DNA from 2 places in the Polaromonas sp. P1_F8 genome. Region 1 is predicted to be linked to the other one. Evidence: riboswitches for the same ligand, from Rfam matches in the RefSeq annotation. Region 1 holds a riboswitch; the other holds the start of a gene.
The links. Region 1 has a riboswitch for glycine ahead of gcvT (glycine cleavage system aminomethyltransferase GcvT). Riboswitches for the same ligand answer to the same signal wherever they lie in the genome.
Positions count from the first base shown of each region.

Region 2: another riboswitch for glycine. It lies ahead of AC1D1J_RS19680 (D-amino acid dehydrogenase); the one in region 1 lies ahead of gcvT (glycine cleavage system aminomethyltransferase GcvT).

Region 1 covers NZ_JBFUBS010000001.1:1,188,946-1,192,340, reverse strand. Annotated here, with positions in the region: gene gcvP (aminomethyl-transferring glycine dehydrogenase) at 1-25, opposite strand, end outside; gene gcvH (glycine cleavage system protein GcvH) at 81-446, opposite strand; gene gcvT (glycine cleavage system aminomethyltransferase GcvT) at 495-1,688, opposite strand; glycine riboswitch at 1,691-1,795, opposite strand; glycine riboswitch at 1,815-1,930, opposite strand; gene AC1D1J_RS05600 (hypothetical protein) at 1,966-2,535, opposite strand; gene AC1D1J_RS05595 (TRAP transporter large permease) at 2,878-3,395, opposite strand, start outside.
Region 2 covers NZ_JBFUBS010000006.1:297,822-301,216, reverse strand. Annotated here, with positions in the region: gene AC1D1J_RS19690 (DinB family protein) at 1-342, opposite strand, end outside; gene AC1D1J_RS19685 (DUF1737 domain-containing protein) at 342-548, opposite strand; gene AC1D1J_RS19680 (D-amino acid dehydrogenase) at 642-1,955, opposite strand; glycine riboswitch at 2,188-2,277, opposite strand; gene AC1D1J_RS19675 (GrpB family protein) at 2,380-2,922, opposite strand; gene AC1D1J_RS19670 (thioredoxin domain-containing protein) at 3,119-3,395, opposite strand, start outside.

The DNA of each region.
Region 1 (3,395 bases):
AGGGCTTGGCGGATTGCATCAACATGTCGGGTCCCGTGTCAGGCTTGGCAGCCAGGAATCAAAAAAAGTCGGTCAGAAAATCAGGCGGCGAAGGCTGTGTAACGGGTCTCGTCCATCAGCGCGTCAAGCTGTGAAGGGTCAGATAACTTGACCTTGAAGAACCAGCCGGCGCCCATCGGGTCGCTGTTGGCAAGCGATGGGTCGTTTTTCAGGGCTTCGTTGATTTCGGTCACTTCGCCGCTCAAGGGCATATACACGTCGGCCGCAGCCTTGACGGATTCGACAACACCGGCGGTTTCTTTCTGGGCGAAAGTGGTGCCGACAGCCGGCAGGTCCACAAACACCACGTCGCCCAACGCGTCCTGCGCATGCACGGTGATGCCAACGGTGGCAACGTTGCCTTCAATCTTGACCCATTCGTGGTCTTCGGTGTATTTGACGGTCATGAGGTTCTCCAGGGGTTGAGTGAGCAGAAACTAAAACTAAAAAGGTGCTTAACCGCGGTAGTAGCGGGCGGGAACAAAAGGCATGGCGGCGACTTCCATGGGCACGGCCTTGCCGCGCACGATGGCGTTCACGCGCGTGCCCAGTGCGGCAAATTCGGGTTTGACGTAGCCCATGGCCACCGGCTGATTGATCGTGGGGCCCAGCAAACCGCTGGTGACTTCGCCAATGACCGTACCGTCGGTGCTTTGCAGTTCGGTGTGATCGCGCACCGGGACGCGCTCAAGCGCCACCAGGCCGACACGCTTGCGGGTGAGTTGGGTGGGGTCGGCCAGTTGAGCCAGGATTTTTTCTGCGCCGGGAAACCCACCGGCCCGCGCTCCGCCGGTCCGGCGAATCTTCTGCATGGCCCAATTGAGGTTGGCTTCCACCGGTGTGGTGCTGGTGTCGATGTCGTTGCCGTAGAGGCACAGACCCGCCTCCAGCCGCAGCGAGTTGCGCGCGCCCAGGCCTATGGATTTGACTTCGGGCTGCGCGAGCAGCGCTCGTGCGAGCGTGTCGGCTTGCGAATCAGGCACCGAGATTTCAAAGCCGTCTTCGCCGGTGTAGCCGCTGCGGGTGATGAAGCAATCGCAGCCGGCCACGTCGAATTGTCCGCCGGTCATGAACACCAGTTTCTCGACACCCGGGGCCAGCCGCTGCAGGGCAGTGACAGCTTGCGGGCCCTGTAGCGCCATGAGCGCCATCTCCGGCATGGGAATGACTTCGCAGCGCGAGCCGATTTTGGCCTGTATGTGCGCGATGTCACCCACCTTGCACGCGCCATTGACGATGACAAACAGGTCGCCGCCGTTCGCATAGTCACGGTTGAAAAACATCAGGTCGTCGATGATGCCGCCCTCGTCGTTCAGCAGCAGGCCGTAGCGCTGCTTGCCGGCGGGCAGGTCTATGACGTCGACGGGTATTAGGGATTCAAGGGCGGCTGCAGCATCAGCACCCACCAGGCGTAGCTGGCCCATGTGAGAGACATCAAAAAGGCCTGCCGCCTGACGCGTGTGGTGGTGCTCGGCCATCAGGCCCGCAGGGTATTGCACCGGCATGGAATAGCCCGCAAAAGGGACCATGCGTGCGCCAAGCTCTAAATGCAGGTCGTGCAAAGGCGTTTTAAGCAGGGTTTCGGGGGCGGCAGAAGAGGTGGACGAATCGGACAAGGCATTCTCCAGGGGGCAAACAGGTAAAACCATGAGTTGCCCCTGCTGTCCACTTTACCTGAGAGATTCACCCGGCGATGCGGGTTTGCTCCTTCGGTGGGCGGGCCTGTGAAAGGCTGCCTCTCTCCAGTAGGGAACGACCTGTAGCGTGGTGCGCCGCAGGGCGGTTGCCAGTCCTTTTGCCTGAGCGTTCAGTGCGGCCCAAGGGGTGCCCTTGGGTGTACGTGCGCCTTCGGCGGTTTTCGCTAAGGAAAACTCTCTCCTGACCCGGCAAGTGTAACGGAACCGGCTGTGCGGTCGGTCAGTTTGATCAGGCGGCCAGATGCTGGGGCAGCAGCATGGCGATCCGCTCGCTGATGGAGTCGGCACGCTCATGGCCCGCGATTTTTTCGATTTCCTCGATCATTTCGCGCGAGGCGCTGAGCATGGTCTCGCGGTCCTTGGCATTGCGCAGCGCTTCGCGAAAGCGCTCGGCCATCTCCGGGTTGCGCCGGGCGAACATACGCTCGCAGATGTCGAACAGGAACATCCGGGTTGTGGCAAGCGAGCGCTTGCCTTCAAATTGATCGGCAGAGACCTGAATGGCCTGGGTGGTTTCGGGGCTGGGAAAGTTCTGTAACTGCGCCGGCGTGAGTGTGTGGCCGGGTGCAGGCGCGGGGTTTTTTGCCGGTGCGGACGTCTTGCCGGGATGGGCTTCCAGAAAGCCGTCGCGCAAAAGGCGCAGGGCAATGGCTTCGCCGTCGCCCTCAAACAGCGGTCGGAAGTCCTGGGCAGACTTGCTGCCGTCGGCCATCAGCAGAAGGGTGCGCTCGCGCTGGCCTAGCGTTCTCACGCCGGGCTTGAGCTCGGCGCGGGCACGGTCGGTTTTATGGAGCTGCATGGATTTCATCCTCAAATGAAAGTAAGGGCCTGTTAACGCTATTTATGCAAATGCGAATGGGGTGAGAAAGCCGCCAATCAAGGCGCGTGACGACGCCCAGACTTCTGTCTGGGCTAGGAGAGCAACGCCGAGTGGCGGCTTTCTCACCCCATTCCCTCCGGGTTGCGATCAAAAAGGCCCTGCGCGGCGTTGCAAAGCCTTGACGGGGTTCACCCCGCCTGCGTTTTGCGCCTTGCTCAAGGCCTTTTGACTCGCAACGCATCTTGCATAAATAGCGTTAACAGGCCCTAAAGCATCGCCTGCGTAGATGACAAGGGCGTGAAACCCCGTCCGAAAAAATAGCTATTTGGCGTAGACCAGATCGCGCAGGCCAAGAGACAGCTGCGGTACGTAAGTGATCACCATCAGGCAAGCCAGTATCACCAGTACAAACGGGAGCAGGTGGGTCACGATGCGGTCCAGCGATATCCTGGCGACCGTGCAGGCTGCAAACAGGTTCACGCCGAATGGCGGCGTGATCATGCCCAGCGCAAGGTTGACCACCATCACCAGCCCGAAGTGCACCGGGTCAATGCCGAAATGCACGGCCACTGGCGCCAGGATGGGCGCCAGCACGATGATGGCGGCGCTGGTTTCAATGAACATGCCGATGATGAACAGCGCCGCGTTGACGCCCAACAGGAAGAGGGCGGGCGACTGCAGCACGGCTTCCAGCCAGTGGCCTATGGCGTCCGGCACGCCGGCCCGCGTGATCAGGAAGGCGAACAACCCGGCATTGGCGATGATGAACATGATCACGGCACTGGACAGCACCGATTTGCGCAGAATGACGTACAGGTCGGCCGGCTTGATCTCGCGGT
Region 2 (3,395 bases), on a different contig from region 1:
CGTCCGGGTGCGTGCTGCCCGAAACGCCGCGAAGACTTCCTGCGCATCAGCTGCCGCGTAGTCGCGTTCCTTTTCCAGTACATAGCCGTCCAGTGATTCCAGCACGGGGCTGGCCTCTGACAAGGTGCGCTGAAATCGCACGTGGTAGCCGTCAATCTCGATGTCCCTGACGTGGCAGATCTGCGCGAGGGCCGTGAAATGTTCGCTCGGAATGCCTTCCCACGACGGCGGCGTCCAACCCTTGTGGCTTTCAGGAATCGCGTCGTAAAACTGTTCCAGCTGGCGCGGAAAATCCGCCATGGCCTGAAGCGTTGCAGGGTTCAGGGGCAGGGCAGGGCTCATCAGCCGGCCTTGCGCAGCGAAGGCCACAGCACCGCCTGCGCCACGATCACGTTCTCGCCATTGAAGGTCGCCGCCGGCGAGCCGTAAAGCTCGTAACCCATGGCAAGCACTTCACTCACCCGACGGCAAAAGCTCGCGTCATCCGGGCCGGTAAGGAGCCTGTAGGTGGGAAGACCGTCGGGGGGCGTGGTGGCGGGTGATGTCATGGCGGCAAGCAGCTGATGAACGGAGGGCGATATTACCGTTTCCGCCCACCTGCTGCAGGACGCCGTGCTGCAGACCCCCTTTTCAGGCCTTGCTCAGGCCTTCGCCATCCCCGGCAATGCCATTACACGCCCCGGCGCCGGCATCCCGGTAAACGCAAAGTCGACTTCCGGCTCGCGCCCGCTCACGATGTCCGCAATCGCCGCGCCCGAGCCGCAGGCGTGCGTCCAGCCCAGCGTGCCGTGGCCCGTGTTGAGGAAGACATTGGAGGCCTTGCTTTTGCCGATGTAAGGCACGTTGCTCGGCGTGGCCGGGCGCAGACCCGTCCAGAACTGCGCGCCCTCGCCGTCCGTCATGTCGGGAAAGAGTTGTTTTACACGGCGCACGATGGCGTTGCAGCGCACCAGGTTCAGCTCGGTGTTGTAGCCGTTGAGCTCGGCCGTGCCGGCAACGCGCAAGCGGTTGCCAAAACGCGAGAACACCAGCTTGTACTCGTCATCCGTCAGGCTGACCTGATAGGAGGCCGCCTCGTTGATGACGGGCAGCGTGACCGAATAACCCTTGGCCGGGTAGATGCGCAGGCTTTGCCCCAGCACCTTGGCCCACTGCGCGCTGAAGGCGCCCAGGCACATCACATACGCGTCGGCTTTCAGCATCTCGACCTTGCCGCCGGCCTCGCCGCTGCCCATCGCCACCTGCACGCCGTTCAGCTGCCCTTGCTCGGCGTCCAGGCCCAGCACCGTGGTGTTGTACAAAAATTTGACACCCGCCTGCTCGCAGCGCGCGGCCAGCGCGGCGGTAAATGCGCGGGCGTCACCCGATTCATCGCTGGGTGTCATGCTGCCGCCCACGATGCTGCCGCGGCATTGCGCCAGCGCGGGCTCAATCGCCACACACTCGTCGGCCGTCTTCATGTCGAGTTCGCAGCCGTGCTCGCGCATGATGCGCGCGGGTTCCTGCGCCGCGTCGTACTCGGCCTGGCTGGTGTAGAAGTGCAGGATGCCCTTGGTTTGCGCGTTGTACAGCAGGCCCAGCTCGGCGCGCAGTTTTTGCAGCGCGCCGCGGCTGTACATGCCCAGGTTCACGATCTGCTTGATGTTTTGTGCCGTGCGCGCGGGCGTGCAGTTGCGCAAAAACTCCAGTCCCCACAGCCACTGGTTCACATCGGCGCGCAGCCTGAAAAGCAGCGGCGCATCTTCACGCGCCAGCCATTGCAGCACTTTCAGTGGCGCACCCGGGTTGGCCCAGGGCTCCGCGTGGCTCACAGATATTTGCCCGCCGTTGGCAAAGCTGGTTTCCATCGCGGCCGCGCCGCGCCGTTCGACCACCGTGACTTCGTGCCCCCGCTGCGACAAATACCAGGCCGTGGTGATACCCGTGACACCCGCACCCAAAACCATGACTTTCATGGCAGTTCCTTTTCATTCAAGCAGAACATTGCAGTAGCGCAAGCGCCGTGCCAGGGGTTGCTGTTGAATCGGAAGAATCGTGGCAACCGCCAAGCCATCACATGCTTGCGGCCGCTTCCACTGTCCTTGTTACCTGAGAGATTCAGCCGCTGCTTTTATGTCGATGACAAGCTTCGGCTTTGCTCCTTCGGTGCGCTGCACCTTGCGTGCGGCGTCTCTCCAGACGGCTGTGTGTTTCCGGGCAGTACGGGACCTGAGCGATTATGGAAGTTTGCGCCTTCGGTGGCTGCCTTGGGGGGCAGCGCTCTCCTGCTTGAACGGGTTTGAATTTACCACCGAAGCCTGTTTTTCCAAGCGTGAATAGGGCGTTCAGTACAGGTCTAGCGGGTTGATTCAGGCGCTTAATAGTAGGAAGCAGGGCGGCTCAGCCTTCGCTCGCCGCCTTCACAAACGCGGCTTTGGCATCGGTATAGGCCTCGCGGTCACCCGGGTGCCGGGCCGCCAGTTCCGCCTTGAGCGCGGCATACCGCGCCGCCAGCGCAGGGTCCGAACGCAGGGCGTCGCGAAAACGCAGACGCTGCGCCCACACCTCGCCGCCGTGCACCACCAGGTGCAGATGATGCGTGCGCCGCCCCTCTGCCCAGCGCATCAGCCATTTGCGGTCAGACAGCGAGGCATTGAATTCAGCGGAGGTCGTATAACCGTTGGCGCACAGCGGCGCCAGAAGCGCTTCAGCCGCCGCGATAGATTCCACACCGGCCAGCATGTCAATCACCGGTTTGGCCGCCAGGTCGGGCACGGCCGTGCTGCCGATGTGCTGGATGTCGATCAGGCGGGCCGGCAGCTGGGGGGAGAGCGCAAGCAGGCGGTCCCGCTCAGCCACAAACTGCAGGGGCCAGGCCGGGTTGTAGGCCTGCAAGACCACTTCCTCGTGGATAGCGGCAAGCAGCGATTCCTGGTCAGTCATGCGGGGCGTGGCTGGTGGGTTGTTGTGCAGGGGCGAAAAACGCTGCGCGGCACGCCAGAATCGTTTGTGAGGCCACTTTTAGGGCATTTTGAGCATGAAAAAGGCCTTCAGCCCAATAAGGACGGGCGCGAGCAGCTACTAAAACAATAGCAACCAGAAATCCCCACGGCTGCGAATGGGGCGATCTGCATTTCATTTACCTGAGCGCCAGCACAGCTTTGCGCGCCTGTGCCAGCCGCTCTTCCAGGTAAGCGCCATAAAAGTCGGTAGACGCCAGGCCAACCAGCCGTTCCGCCAGGTCTTGCCCGGCCGGGCCCAGAAACAGCACCGTGGGGGTAAAACCGGCCTTCCATGCCGCAACCTGGGCGGCGGCTGTCGTCACCTGGCCGTCAAAGCCGGTCAGCGGCGTCGCGCGGTCGCTGATGTTGAGCTGCCAGGCGTGCAGGCTGCCATCGCGTTGCCCCGGCAACAGG